DNA from 3 places in the Streptomyces sp. NPDC048211 genome. Region 3 is predicted to be linked to each of the others. Evidence: riboswitches for the same ligand, from Rfam matches in the RefSeq annotation. Region 3 holds a riboswitch; each other region holds the start of a gene.
What was found. A riboswitch is a leader RNA that binds a small molecule or an ion and turns the genes downstream of it on or off. The one in region 3 is predicted to bind cobalamin.

Region 1: another riboswitch for cobalamin. It lies ahead of ACGFZA_RS38090 (cobalamin biosynthesis protein); the one in region 3 lies ahead of ACGFZA_RS04100 (ribonucleoside-diphosphate reductase subunit alpha).
Region 2: another riboswitch for cobalamin. It lies ahead of ACGFZA_RS20600 (CbtB-domain containing protein); the one in region 3 lies ahead of ACGFZA_RS04100 (ribonucleoside-diphosphate reductase subunit alpha).

The regions. Positions count from the first base shown of each region.
Region 1 is NZ_JBIDAD010000018.1:24,348-29,029, reverse strand. It holds gene ACGFZA_RS38105 (class II aldolase/adducin family protein) at 95-757, opposite strand; gene ACGFZA_RS38100 (anion permease) at 994-2,256, shown strand; gene ACGFZA_RS38095 (hypothetical protein) at 2,281-2,514, shown strand; cobalamin riboswitch at 2,676-2,808, shown strand; gene ACGFZA_RS38090 (cobalamin biosynthesis protein) at 2,943-3,935, shown strand; gene ACGFZA_RS38085 (cobyric acid synthase) at 3,932-4,682, shown strand, end outside.
Region 2 is NZ_JBIDAD010000005.1:219,336-224,017, forward strand. It holds gene ACGFZA_RS20595 (histidine phosphatase family protein) at 403-987, opposite strand; adenosylcobalamin (AdoCbl) riboswitch at 1,112-1,205, shown strand; gene ACGFZA_RS20600 (CbtB-domain containing protein) at 1,251-1,469, shown strand; gene ACGFZA_RS20605 (CbtA family protein) at 1,499-2,272, shown strand; gene ACGFZA_RS20610 (GNAT family N-acetyltransferase) at 2,437-2,955, opposite strand; gene ACGFZA_RS20615 (tetratricopeptide repeat protein) at 3,027-3,383, opposite strand; gene ACGFZA_RS20620 (pirin family protein) at 3,526-4,491, shown strand.
Region 3 is NZ_JBIDAD010000001.1:884,702-889,383, forward strand. It holds gene ACGFZA_RS04095 (ribonucleotide-diphosphate reductase subunit beta) at 1-797, opposite strand, end outside; gene ACGFZA_RS04100 (ribonucleoside-diphosphate reductase subunit alpha) at 797-3,175, opposite strand; cobalamin riboswitch at 3,315-3,451, opposite strand; gene ACGFZA_RS04105 (GNAT family N-acetyltransferase) at 3,504-4,016, opposite strand; gene mctP (monocarboxylate uptake permease MctP) at 4,140-4,682, opposite strand, start outside.

The DNA of each region.
Region 1 (4,682 bases), on a different contig from region 3:
GACCTCAGGCGCGCGGGGAGCCTCAGGCCGCGCGAGGGCCTCCGGTGCGCGCCGGCCTCCCCCGGCCGGTCCGGTCCGGAACCCCGTAGGTGATTCAGCCCGGCTGCTGCCCGTACCCCTTCAGCGCTTCCTTGACCTCGTTCAGCTGCTCCGGGGTGAGCAGGGCCGGGGTGCGGCCGGGTACGGAGCCGGCGGCGAGCCAGACGCGGCACAGCCATTCGAGCTGGGCGGTGCGGTCGTAGGCCTCGTCCAGGGTGGCGCCGTAGGTGACCGTGCCGTGGTTGCCCAGCAGACAGCCGGTGCGGTCGCGCAGCGCCGCGAGCATGTTCTCGGCCAGTTCGTCGGTGCCGTACCGGGCGTAGGCGGCGACCCGGACGGGGCCGCCCAGCATCGCGGCGGCGTAGTGGACCGACGGCACCTCGGTGACGAGCGTGGAGACGGCCGTGGCGTGCACCGCGTGGGTGTGCACGACGGCAGCCGCGTCGGTGTTCCGGTACACCGCGAGGTGGAGGGGGAGTTCGCTGGTGGGGGCCAGCTCGCCGAGGATCTGGTTCCTCTCCGGATCGACGCCCACCAGGTCCTCCGGCCGGAGCCGGTCGTACGGCACTCCGCTCGGGGTGACCAGCACCGTCCCGCCGACGCGCGCCGAGACGTTGCCCGACGTCCCCACGACGAGCCCCTCGGAGGCCGTCCTGCGGGCGGTGGCGACGACCGCATCCCAGGTCCGTTCGATCGAATCCCGCCACTCGTTGCTCATACGAAGATCCTTTCAACGGATGAGCGGCCCACTGCCACCCCTCCCTCGACAGCCCGTCCGGACTCCGGATTCCGGGCCCACACCGGCCCGTGCCGGAATCCCGCCGTCGCGCGGCGGACGAAAAGGGCGGCGGCACTCCGGATGGGGTCACCGCAACGCCCTGCTCAGTTCATCTTCCGTTCACCCAGGTTGCCTACGGTCCACGTGCCACTGACGTCGAACGATTGCCTGGGTAAATGGAACACATCACGCTGCTGCTCGCGATTGTGATCGTGACAGCTCTAGTGTTCGATTTCACGAACGGTTTCCACGACACCGCCAACGCGATGGCCACGACCATCTCGACCGGCGCACTCAAACCCAAGACAGCGGTGGCCATGTCCGCCGTTCTCAACCTCGTAGGCGCGTTCCTGTCGGTGGAGGTCGCCAAGACGATCTCCGGCGGGATCATCAACGAAGACGGGCTCAGAACCGAGGTCATCTTCGCGGCGCTCGTCGGCGCCATCCTGTGGAATCTGCTGACCTGGCTGGTCGGGCTGCCGTCCAGCTCGTCCCACGCACTGTTCGGCGGCCTGATCGGCGCCGCGGTGATGTCCGCCGGCTGGTCGTCGGTCGACGGCGGCACCGTCGTCACCAAGGTGCTGCTCCCCGCGGTCGCCGCACCGGTCGTCGCCGGTCTGGCGGCGCTGCTGGCCACCAAGCTGACGTACCGCATCGGCGGAAAGGTCACGGGCGGCGCCCAGGAGAAGGCCACCGCCAAGGGGTACCGCGCCGGCCAGATCGCCTCGGCCGGGCTCGTATCGCTCGCCCACGGCACCAACGACGCGCAGAAGACCATGGGCATCATCACGCTCGCCCTGGTCACCGGCGGCGTCCTCGCCCCCGGCTCCAACCCGCCGGTGTGGGTCATCGTGTGCGCCGGCCTCGCCATCGCGCTCGGCACCTACCTGGGCGGCTGGCGCATCATCCGCACCATGGGCAGCGGCCTGACCGAGCTGAAGCCGCCGCAGGGCTTCGCCGCCCAGACCAGTGCGGCCACGGTCATCCTGGCCTCCTCTCACCTCGGCTTCTCCCTCTCCACCACCCAGTCCTGCTCCGGCGCCGTCATGGGCGCGGGCCTCGGCCGCAAGGGCGGCGTGGTCCGCTGGTCCACCGCCACCCGGATGTTCGTCGCCTGGGGTCTGACCCTGCCGGCCGCCGGTCTGGTCGGTGCGGGCGCTGAGTTCCTCACCAAGCAGGGCACCTGGGGTGTCGTGGTCGTAGCGGCGCTGCTGATCGCCGGCTCCGGTGCGATCTGGATGCTGTCGCGGCGCAAGCCCGTCGGACACGACGACGTCGCCCCGGCCGGTGCGGACGCCGAGCCCGCGGGTGTCGTCACCACGGCCATCGCGGCCGTCAGCCCGCCGCCCACCGCGGCTGCCCAGCCCCATGACCTCATGGCCACCATCCCGGCCCCCGCCGGGCCGGTCACCGACCCGGCCCGACCCGCCACGGTCTAGAGCCTCCGGTAAGGACAGATCTCCATGAACATCGACTGGGCAGCCCTCGGCACCGTCTTCGGCGTCTCGCTCGTCGCCACCGTCGCGCTGGTGGGCCTCTTCACCCTCGGCATCGCCGGCCTCTCCAAGCAGCCGGAACCGGCCGCACAGGGCGGATCGACGGGCGGATCGCTCGTACTGGCCCGCACCGGCGCGTACGTCTGCTTCGCGCTGTGCGCCGCCGCCGTGGCCTACGGCATCTATCTGATCGTCGCCTGAGACCACACCCTCCCCTTCCCGCTCACCCGCATCGGGCCGGACGCACCTCGTGTGCGCCCGGCCCGATGTGCGTCTGCGCACACTGCACCGCCGCAGGTCAACGGCAAGTTGACGGGCGTTCGCAGAGCGTGGTGGACTGCCGGAGCCATTACGGCGACAGCAGAGGAAGCCGGTGCGAATCCGGCGCGGTCCCGCCACTGTCACCGGGGAGCAGTCCCCCACCACTGGAAGTCACGGTCCACGCAAGCGGACTGGAAGGCCGGGGGAACTGCGGATCCGGAAGCCAGGAGACTCTCGTCGCCGTCACGTCGAACCAGGGCGCGGACCCTGAGTGAGGACATATCGCCATGCCCGGCTGCCGTGCGTTCCCTCCTGTGCGACTCAGAACAGGCCCCAAGGTCCTTCGAGGCGCAACGGCCGGCTGAACCGTGCGTGCCGATCGCATCTTCGCGTACGGCGCCACAGCCGGTCTGATCGGCGATCTGCTGCTCGGTGACCCCCGCAGGGGGCACCCGGTCGCCGTCTTCGGGCGGGCCGCGGCAGGCGTCGAACGCCGTCTGTGGCGCGACCATCGCGGGTGGGGCGCCCTGCACACCCTGGTCTGCGCCGGAGGCGCCGCCGGGGGTGCCGCGCTGGCCTCCCGCGCCCTGCGCCACCACCCCGCCGCGTCCGTCGCCCTGACCGCCGCCGCCACCTGGTCCGTCGTCGGCGGTACGTCGCTGGGGCGCGAGGCCCGGGCCATCGGTGGCGCGCTCGCCGCCGGGGACATCGAGCTGGCCCGTGAGCGCCTGCCGCACCTGTGCGGCCGCGACCCGCACTCCCTGGACGGGCCGCAGATCGCCCGCGCCGTCGTGGAGTCCGTCGCCGAGAACACCTCGGACGCCGTCGTCGGCGCCCTGGTGTGGGGCGCGCTGGGCGGGGTGCCCGGACTCGTCGGCTTCCGGGCCGCCAACACGCTCGACGCGATGGTCGGTCACAAGTCGCCCCGCTACCGGCGCTACGGCTGGGCATCGGCCCGCCTCGACGACGTCGCGGGCTGGCCGGGCGCCCGGCTGACGGCCCTGCTCGCCGTGACCGCCGGGGGACGGCCACGCGGAGCGGCCCGTGCCTGGCGGGCCGACGCCGCCGGGCACCCGAGCCCCAACGCGGGGCCGGTGGAAGCCTCGTTCGCGGGCGCGCTCGGCGTACGGCTCGGCGGGACGCTCGCCTACGGCGGCCGGGTCGAGCACCGTCCCGTGCTCAACGGGGAGACGGGCCGCGCGGTGGAGCCCGAGGACATCGAACGGGCCGTACGGCTGTCGCGTCGCGTGAGCGCGCTGGCCCTCGGCGTGAGCGTGGCCGCCCGGCTGGGCGCGGGGCTCGCCGCCCGGCGCCTCACCCGGACCCCGGAAACGCGCATCCCAGGACGGAGACGGACATGAGCGGCGGACTGCTGGTCGCCGGAACCACATCGGACGCGGGCAAGAGCGTCGTCACGGCCGGCATCTGCCGCTGGCTGGTGCGCCGGGGCGTGAAGGTGGCGCCGTTCAAGGCACAGAACATGTCGCTCAACTCCTTCGTCACCCGCGAGGGCGCCGAGATCGGCCGCGCCCAGGCCATGCAGGCCCAGGCCGCCCGGGTGGAGCCGACCGCGCTGATGAACCCGGTGCTGCTCAAACCGGGCAGCGACCGCTCCAGCCAGGTCGTCCTGATGGGGCGTCCGGTCGGCGAGATGAGCGCACGCGGCTACCACGGCGGCCGGCAGGAATCGCTTCTGTCGACCGTCGTGGACTGCCTGGAGCAGCTTCGGGGCACGTATGACGCAGTGATCTGCGAGGGGGCGGGCAGTCCGGCCGAGATCAATCTGCGGCGCACGGACATCGTGAACATGGGCATCGCACGGGCGGCACGCTTCCCGGTGGTGGTCGTCGGCGACATCGACCGCGGAGGGGTCTTCGCCTCGTTCTTCGGTACGACGGCGCTGCTCTCGGCCGAGGACCAGTCGCTGATCGCGGGCTATCTGGTCAACAAGTTCCGCGGCGACGTCTCGCTGCTGGAGCCGGGCCTGGACATGCTGCGCGATCTCACGGGACGGCCCACCTACGGGGTACTGCCGTTCGCCCACGGCCTCGGCATCGACGAGGAGGACGGACTGCGGGTCTCGCTGCGGGGCGCCGTACGGGAGTCGG
Region 2 (4,682 bases), on a different contig from region 3:
GAGGTCGCTTCCCCGCTGCCCGGTGCGAGCGGGCTCGTGTTCCGTCACACGAGACCTTGCCTTCGTCCCGCCTGTGGTGGCCTGATGCTCCGCTCCTGGGCGTAACGCCCCGGGTCCGCCCGGGGCGACCACGCACGCGCGGGGGACGCTCCAGCGGCCGGCGCCCAGCACTAAGGGCTGTCCCGCAATTCCTGGCGGGCGCACGACGACAGCTACGGCACCTCGCCGCGTTGTCGAAACGCCCGAATACATCCAGTATGCGGGCGCCCCTCCGCCTTGCGATGCACCGCATCTGACGCCGCGCGCTGATCCACCAGGAATTGCGGGACAGCCCTTAGCTGGATGCGGGGCGACCACGCACGCGGGGGACGCTCGGACGGCCTCGGCCCTGGCCGAGTGGCGTCAAGCGCCCTGCTCCGGCGTGAGCGGCCGGCCGCAGCGCAGGTTCCACCGCCCCGACCTGCCGCTGAGCTCGGTGAGCGTCAGCGGGGCGACATCGATACGCCAGAACGCCTGCGGCGAAAGGTCGAGCGCGTGGACGACCGCGGCCCTGACCACGGCGGGCTCGACCACCGCCAGCACTCGACCGGGGTCGCCGGCGTCGAGAGAGCCGAGCCACGCCCCTGCCCGCGCCCACAGCTCTAGCAGGGACTCGCCGCCGTGCGGCGAGGCCGAGGGATCCGCGAGCCATGCCGCCACAGCCTCCGGCTCACTCGCGCTCACCTCGTCCAGGCGGGCACCTGTCCAGCGCCCCAAGTCCCAGTCACGGATGGCGTGTTCGGTAACGGAGCCGATCTCCAGGGCCTCGGCCGTCCGGGTGCAGCGCCGGGACGGCCCGTGCAGCGCCCGGTCCGCCGGGGGCAAGGTGTCCGCCGAGGCTCGGGCCTGCCGGAGCCCGGATTCGTCGAGGGACGCGTCACCGGCGAACCGGGCCTCGCGCAGCGCGGCGTTCATCGCCGGTGAGATCAACATCACCCGTACCGCCATACCCGCTCTCAACTCCCTGAACTCTGGTCACTTGGCCAGGTCCACCATGGCATCCGGGGACGGACAGGCCGTCCACGGGCACCATGGCGGCGCCCGCTCGCAGGCGGTATGGTCGCGACGACATGACGAAGGTGTGACGGAAGTCCGGTGAGAATCCGGCACGGTCGCGCCACTGTGAACCCGTACCCGTACGGGAAGTCAGACCCAGCACCTTCGTCTCAGGCACCACGATCGGGACGCGTGTTCCCTCAGGAGGTTCTGCCATGGCACAGACTGCTGCTGCCCCCACCACCGCCGCACCCGCCCTCACCCCCATCTCGCTGAAGGCGATCGCCCCTTGGGCCGCCTTCTTCGGCATCCTCATGCTGATCCTGCTGTACTTCGTCGGCGCCGAGCAGGGCGCCACCGCGCTCATCTCGGGCGAGGGCGTGCACGAGTGGGTCCACGACGGGCGCCACCTCCTCGGTTTCCCCTGCCACTGATCCCACCGCTTGATCCAGGGGAACCCCTCATGAACTCCATATCTGTCAGGACCCTGCTGGTCCGCGGCATGCTGGCCGGACTCGTCGCGGGCGCGCTCGCCCTGTGCGTTGCCTACTTCCTCGGCGAGTCCCGTGTGGACGCGGCCATCGCTCTCGAAGAGACGCACAGCCACGACCACGGCGGCGGCGAAGAACTCGTCAGCCGCACCATGCAGTCCACCGCCGGCCTCGCCACCGGTGTACTCGTCTTCGGTGTCGCCGTCGGAGGCATCGCCGCACTCGTCTTCTGCTACGCCCTCGGCCGGATGGGCCGCTTCGGCCCCAGGGCGACGGCTGCGCTGATCGCGGGCGCTGCTTTGGTGGCCGTGTACATCGTGCCGTTCCTGAAGTACCCGGCCAATCCGCCGGCGGTCGGCAACCCGGACACCATCGGCCAACGCACCGCCCTGTTCTTCCTGATGGTCGCGCTCAGCGTCCTGCTGGCCGTCGTCGCGGTCATCCTCGGCAGGCGGCTGGCTCCGCGCCTGGGCAACTGGAACGCCACGATCGCCGCAGCCGGCGGCTATGTGCTGGTGATCGGGCTGGCCTACGCCTTCCTGCCCTCGTTCAACGAGGTCGGAAAGGACTTCCCGGCTTCCCTGCTCTGGGAGTTCAGGCTGGCCACGCTGGCGGTGCAGGTCACGCTCTGGACCACCTTCGGGCTGGTATTCGGGTACCTCACCGAGCGGCTGCTGGTGCCGAAGCCGGGAACGGCCGCGGTCACGGACGGCGCCGCGAACCGGCCGGCCACCGTCGCCGGCTGAGTCCTGGGGCACCACTGGCCGGCACTCCGCCACGCACGTCGTGCAGAGGGCGGGATGCGGGGTGCGGCAGGAGGTGCTGATGTGCTGATGTGCACAGCGTGCCGACGGTACGCGCAGGGCCCGCCGGGGAGATCCCGGCGGGCCCTGCGCGTACGGACGCCGCTTCACTCCGACTCGGCGGGCGGGGCGGCCGTGTCCCAGCCGATCCGGTAGTGCTTCAGCAGCCCGTCCTCCTTCACGAGTCGCATACCGGCTGCGGTCATGACGCGCTGGGAGGGGACGTTGGCGAGGTCGGTGTCCCCGTGCACGCAGGCGATGCCCTGCTCGCGGGAGAACCGCAGCAACGCACGAAGAGCCTCGGAGGCGTACCCCTGGCCCCGCGCAGACTCCACGAGTCCGTAGCCGATGGTGACGTGGCCGTTCTCGTCGGGCGCCCCGTGAAAACCGGCTCCGCCGATCACCAGTCCGTCCTCGCGGCGTCGTATCCCGTAGTTCGCGAACGGGCTGGGGTCGCCGGTGGCCGCGCACGTTTCGAGGAAGCGAGCGGCAGCCGCCATCTCCCCGGGCCAGGGATAGCCCGGAGCCCAGCGGACACCGTCCTTCGGCTGCCCCGCCGCCACCTGCTCGGCATCGGCAACGGTCATCGGGCGGAGGAGCAGGCGGGGTGTGACGAGGTCGGTCATGCCCTGTGAAGTATCACGTGGCAGATCGGGGCCGCACCCGGATTTCCGGGTGCGGCCCCGCTGCACGCGGGTCAGGCGCTGCCGGCCCCGGTGAAGTCCCCGGACAGCGCGGCGGCCATCCGCAGCTGCGTGTCCGCCTCTGCCTGCCGGCCCTGACGCTCCAGCGTGCGGCCGAGCATCAGCCGGGCGTACTGCTCGACGGGGTCGCGTTCCAGTACCTCGCGCAGTTCCGTCTCGGCCCGGCCGAGCCGCGCGGAGTGGTAGTAGGACCGCGCCAGCAGCAGCCGAGGCGCGACCTGCTCCGGCACCTCCTCGACGAGCCCGCCCAGAATCCTGGCGGCGGTCGTGTACTCCTTCGACGCGAAGAAGAACTGCGCACGGTCCCAGCGTTCGGCAGCGGTACCGAACTCGTAGTAGGTGTCGCTCATGTGACCTCCTCGGTCGAGGGCGCCGCCGGGCCGTTCCCGTACGTATCCACACGCCACAACAGCAACGGATCGTTTAACATTCCACTAAATATTCGGCGTGGGTGTCGTCCGCCCGGAGTCGCACGGGAATAGGTTGAGTGTCATGAGCAATCTCGATCGCCAGGCCGCCCTCTCCGTCTGTGGAGGCCGGGGCTTCGTCGTCGCCGAACCGGTACGTGAACTCCTCACCCCGCGCCGCGTCCAGCTCGGGGAGTCCACCGAGGTCCGCAGGCTGCTGCCCAATCTGGGCCGCCGCATGGTCGGGGCGTGGGCCTTCGTCGACCACTACGGCCCCGACGACATCGCCGACGAACCCGGGATGCAGGTGCCGCCCCACCCCCACATGGGCCTGCAGACGGTCAGCTGGCTGCACGAGGGCGAGGTCCTGCACCGCGACAGCCTGGGCAGCCTGGAGACGATCCGCCCGCGCGAACTCGGACTGATGACCTCCGGCCGGGCCATCAGCCACTCCGAGGAGAGCCCCAGGCCGCACGCCGCGCTGCTGCACGGCGCCCAGCTCTGGGTCGCCCTTCCCGACGCCCACCGCAACGTCGAGCCGCACTTCCAGCACCACACGGACCTGCCGACGGTCACCGCCCCCGGCCTTACGGCCACCGTGATCCTCGGCGCCCTCGACGGCGCCACCTCGCCCGGCACCGCGTACACGCCGATCGTCGGCGCCGACCTCGCCCTGAGCAGCGGAGCCGAAGCGCGCCTTCCGCTGGATCCCGACTTCGAGTACGCCGTGCTGTCCATGTCCGGCGAGGCGGAGGTCGACGGGGTCCCCGTGCTGCCCGGCTCGATGCTCTACCTCGGCTGCGGCCGCACGGAGCTTCCTCTGCGCGCGGAGTCCGACGCGGGTCTGATGCTCCTGGGCGGGGAGCCCTTCGAGGAGGAGATCGTGATGTGGTGGAACTTCATCGGGCGTTCCCATGAGGAGATCGAGGAGGCCCGGCAGGGGTGGGCGGAGGGCTCCCGCTTCGGTGAGGTGCACGGCTACGACGGCGGCCGACTGTCGGCTCCCGCACTGCCGCCGGTGGCGCTGAAACCGCGGGGGCGGGTGCGCTGACCTGGAGCGATGTGTTCTCCGGCGCTGTCGGTCGGGTGCGCTAGCCGCATCCCCCCGACGGTGCGGCGAGGGGATGCAGCTGCGCCTCGCGTACGTCGGTTCCTAAGGGCTGTCCCGCAATTCCTGGCGGGCGCACGACGACAGCTACGGCACCTCGCCGCGTTGTCGAAACACCCGAATACATCCAGTAT
Region 3 (4,682 bases):
AGGCCCTCGCCGCACAGGTCGCGGCCGAACTGCAGCTCCGCCTCGACGGCCTCCTTCAGCATGTCGGTGACCTGCTGCTGGAGGGCGTCGTCGAAGAGCTCCGGCTCCTCCTTGCGGACGGTGTCCACCACTTCGAACGCGAAGTTCATGTGCATCGTCTCGTCACGGAACACCCAGTTGGTGCCCGTGGCGAGACCGTGCAGCAGACCGCGCGAGCGGAACCAGTACACGTACGCGAAGGCGCCGTAGAAGAACAGCCCCTCGATGCACGCCGCGAAGCAGATCAGGTTGAGCAGGAACCGGCGGCGGTCGGCCTTCGTCTCCAGCCGGTCGATCTTCTCGACCGAGTCCATCCACTTGAAGCAGAACTGCGCCTTCTCGCGGATCGACGGGATCTCCTCGACCGCGTCGAACGCCGCGGCCCGGTCGTCCGGGTCGGGCAGATACGTGTCGAGCAGCGTCAGATAGAACTGGACGTGCACGGCCTCCTCGAAGAGCTGCCGCGACAGGTACAGCCGCGCCTCGGGGGAGTTGATGTGCTTGTAGAGCGTCAGCACGAGGTTGTTCGAGACGATCGAGTCACCCGTCGCGAAGAACGCGACCAGCCGGCCGATCATGTGCTGCTCGCCCGGCGAGAGCTTGGCGAGGTCCGCGACGTCGGAGTGGAGGTCGACCTCCTCCACGGTCCAGGTGTTCTTGATCGCGTCCCGGTAGCGCTCGTAGAAGTCCGGGTAGCGCATCGGCCGCAGCGTCAGTTCGAAGCCCGGGTCCAGCAGGTTCTTGTCGTTCGAGCTCATTACTGGCAGGCCTCGCAGGACTCGGGGTTTTCGAGGGAGCAGGCGATCGCGTCCGCGTCGGGCGCCGGTGCCTGCTCCGGGATCGGGGCGGCGGACGCCGCACGGGCGATCCGGGTCGCCGGGCGGGAGCGCAGGTAGTACGTCGTCTTCAGCCCCTGCTTCCAGGCGTACGCGTACATCGAGGAGAGCTTCCCGATCGTCGGCGTCTCCAGGAACAGGTTCAGCGACTGGCTCTGGTCGAGGAACGGCGTACGGGCCGCCGCCATGTCGATCAGGCCGCGCTGCGGGATCTCCCACGCGGTGCGGTACAGCGCCCGCACCTCCTCCGGGATCCAGGCGAAGCCCTGCACGGAGCCGCTCGCCTCGCGCAGCGCCTCCCGGGTCCGCGCGTCCCACACGCCGAGCTTCTTCAGCTCGTCCACCAGGTACGCGTTGACCTGGAGGAACTCACCACTGAGCGTCTCGCGCTTGAAGAGGTTGGAGACCTGCGGCTCGATGCACTCGTACACGCCCGCGATCGAGGCGATCGTCGCGGTCGGCGCGATGGCCAGGAGCAGCGAGTTGCGCATCCCGGTCGTCGCGACCCGGGCGCGCAGCGCGTCCCAGCGCTCCGGCCAGTTCAGCTCGGTGTCGTAGTGGTCCGGGTGCAGCACGCCGCGGGCGGCACGCGTCTCGGACCACGCGGGCAGCGGGCCCGAGCGCTCGGCGAGGTCGCAGGACGCCTCGTACGCCGCGAGCATGATGCGCTCGGAGATCTTCGTCGACAGGGCGCGCGCCTCGGGGGAGTCGAACGGCAGCCGCAGCTGGAAGAAGACGTCCTGGAGACCCATCGCGCCCAGGCCCACCGGACGCCAGCGCGCGTTGGACCGGCCGGCCTGCTCGGTCGGGTAGAAGTTGATGTCGACGACCCGGTCGAGGAACGTCACGGCGGTACGGACGGTGGCGTCGAGCCGCTCCCAGTCGATCGTGCCGCCCTCGACGAACGCGCCGAGGTTGACCGACCCGAGGTTGCAGACGGCCGTCTCGCCGTCGTCGGTGACTTCGAGAATCTCGGTGCACAGGTTCGAGGAGTGCACGACGCGGCCGGGTTCGGCGGTCTGGTTCGCGGTCCGGTTGGAGGCGTCCTTGAACGTCATCCAGCCCTGGCCGGTCTGGGCCAGCGTCCGCATCATCCGGCCGTAGAGCTCGCGGGCCGGCATGGTCTTGCGCGCCAGGCCCTTGGCCTCGGCCGCGCGGTAGACGGCGTCGAACTCGTCGCCCCACAGGTCGACCAGCTCGGGGACGTCGGCCGGGGAGAACAGCGACCAGGTACCGTCCGCGTCGACCCGGCGCATGAACTCGTCGGGGATCCAGTGCGCCAGGTTGAGGTTGTGCGTACGCCGCTGGTCCTCGCCCGTGTTGTCGCGCAGCTCCAGGAACTCCTCGATGTCCGCGTGCCAGGTCTCCAGGTAGACGGCGGCGGCGCCCTTGCGCCGGCCGCCCTGGTTGACCGCGGCGACGGACGCGTCGAGCGTCTTCAGGAACGGCACGATGCCGTTGGAGTGCCCGTTGGTGCCGCGGATCAGCGAACCGCGGGCGCGGATGCGGGAGTACGAGAGGCCGATGCCGCCCGCGTGCTTGGAGAGGCGTGCCACCTGGTGGTAGCGGTCGTAGATCGAGTCGAGCTCGTCCAGCGGCGAGTCCAGCAGATAGCAGGAGGACATCTGCGGGTGGCGGGTGCCGGAGTTGAAGAGCGTGGGGGAGGAGGGCAGGTAGTCCAGCCGGCTCATCAGGCCGTACAGCGCGGCGACCTCGTCCAGGGCGCGCTCGGAGGTGTCCTCGGCGAGCCCGGAGGCGACCCGGAGCATGAAGTGCTGCGGTGTCTCGATGACCTGGCGGGTGATCGGGTGGCGCAGCAGGTAGCGGCTGTGCAGGGTGCGCAGGCCGAAGTAGCCGAAGCGGTCGTCGGCCCCGTCGGCGAGCGACTGCGTCACCAGAGCGTCGAGCGCGGCCGCGTGGAGCGTCACGAACGCGGCGGTGCGGTCCGCGATCAGGCCCTCGCGGTGCCCGACGGCGACGGATGCGGAGAACGACGTCGCGCCCTGCCCGGCCGCCTCGTCCGCGATGGTGCGGGTGAGGAGGCGGGCGGCGAGCCGGGAGTAGGCGGGGTCCTCGGAGATCAGACCCGCGGCGGCCTCGGTGGCCAGCGAGCGCAGCTCCGCCTCGTCCGACCGGGCGTTGCGGCCGCGCAGCGCGGCGGCGGCGACGCGTCCGGGGTCGGTGTCGGGCAGATCGGCGGTGAGGTCGGTCAGGGTCCGCAGCAGTACGGTTCCCGGTCCGTCGCTCGTGGTTCCCGTTGATTCGGCCGCTGTTACCGGATCGGCTGGCGCGATGGTCACGTGGTGCACTCCCTCGCTCGGCTCGGGGCCTGCGGGGAGCGGGGGCAGCCGGGCGGAGCGGGACCCGGGCAGGGCAGCACTCCGTGCGGCGTCCACCGGCCCATCCACGAGGCCCGGACGTCTGGGCATCCGGATCGGTCGAGCCGGATGCGCTGTCGGCAGGACTTCGGACTCGGGGTGCGCAAAAGCACACCGAACACACCGTTGCGGGACAGTTCCGGATTCGCACCGGATTTCCCTGCGGCGACAGCGAGCACGAGCATACATGTGGGGGCTGCCGGATGCGGCAGCCCCCACATGTTGTGTCGTACGCGATCGCGGTGTGCCCTTATGGCGCGGGGCGGAGGTCCAGACGGTACGTCAGCAGCGTGAGGTCGGCGACGGGGCTCCAGTCCTTCTCGGGGGTCCGTACGAAGCCGAGGCGCCCGTAGATCCTATGGGCGCCGCGCATCGCCGGCTGCGTCGACAGGACGAGCCCCGTGACGCCGCCGGTGCCTCGTGCGCGGTCGATACAGGCCCGTACGAGCGCCTCGCCCGCCCCGGCGCCACGGGCTTCGCGGGAGACCGCCAGCATCCGGAACTCGGCCTCGTCGGCCGCCGCGATGTCGGCCCACGGGTTGCCCGGCGGGGCGTAGGTGACCCCGCCCAGGACGCGGCCCCGCGCGTCGGCGGCCACCAGCACCTCGGCCTCGGCGGCCCGGCGGGGCACGTCGCGCAGCTGCACCAGGTACGGATCGTCGGCGCCGAGGTCCAGGAGCCCGTCGCCCAGATAGGCCTCGGCGGTGATCTCGCCGAGGAGCGCGTGCTCGGCGGGCTCGACCGGCCGGATTGCTATGTCCATGGGCCGAAGTCTGCCGCAGGCACGGGCCGAGGCCGCAAGGGCTTTTCCGCGGGGACGCGCGAACGGGCCGCCGCACCCCTTCCGGAGAGGTGCGACGGCCCGTTCGCGTGCGCGCGGCGGAGGTCAGTGACCGCCCGGCGCACCGGCGGTGGCCGGCGGGAGCTCGGTCTGCACGCCCGGGTCGCCCGCGTCCGCGGTGTAGTCGCCCGGGGAGGTCTCGTCGATCCCGGCGGGCGCCTTCACGGCGTTCAGGACGAAGGTGAGGACGACGACGACCAGGACGTTCAGCACGAAGGCCGTCAGGCCGATGTAGCCGATCTCGCCGATGCCCGGGATCGCCTTGGAGGACCCGCCGAAGTGCTTCTGGGTCGGGCTGGCGACCCCGTACGCGGCAGCCGTTCCGTAGACCATGCCGACCGCCCAGCCCGCGAGCAGCGCCCAGCGGTGGAACCACCGGGTGAACAGCCCGCCGACCAGGGCCGGCATCGTCTGGAGGATCCAGATTCCGCCGAGGAGCTGGAAGTTGATCGCGACCGTCTTGTCCATGGTGAGGACGAAGGCGAGCGCGCCGACCTTCACCAGCAGCGACACCAGCTTGGAGACCTTGGTCTCCTGTGCGGGTGTGGCGTCGGGCTTCAGGAAGTCCTTGTAGATGTTCCGGGTGAA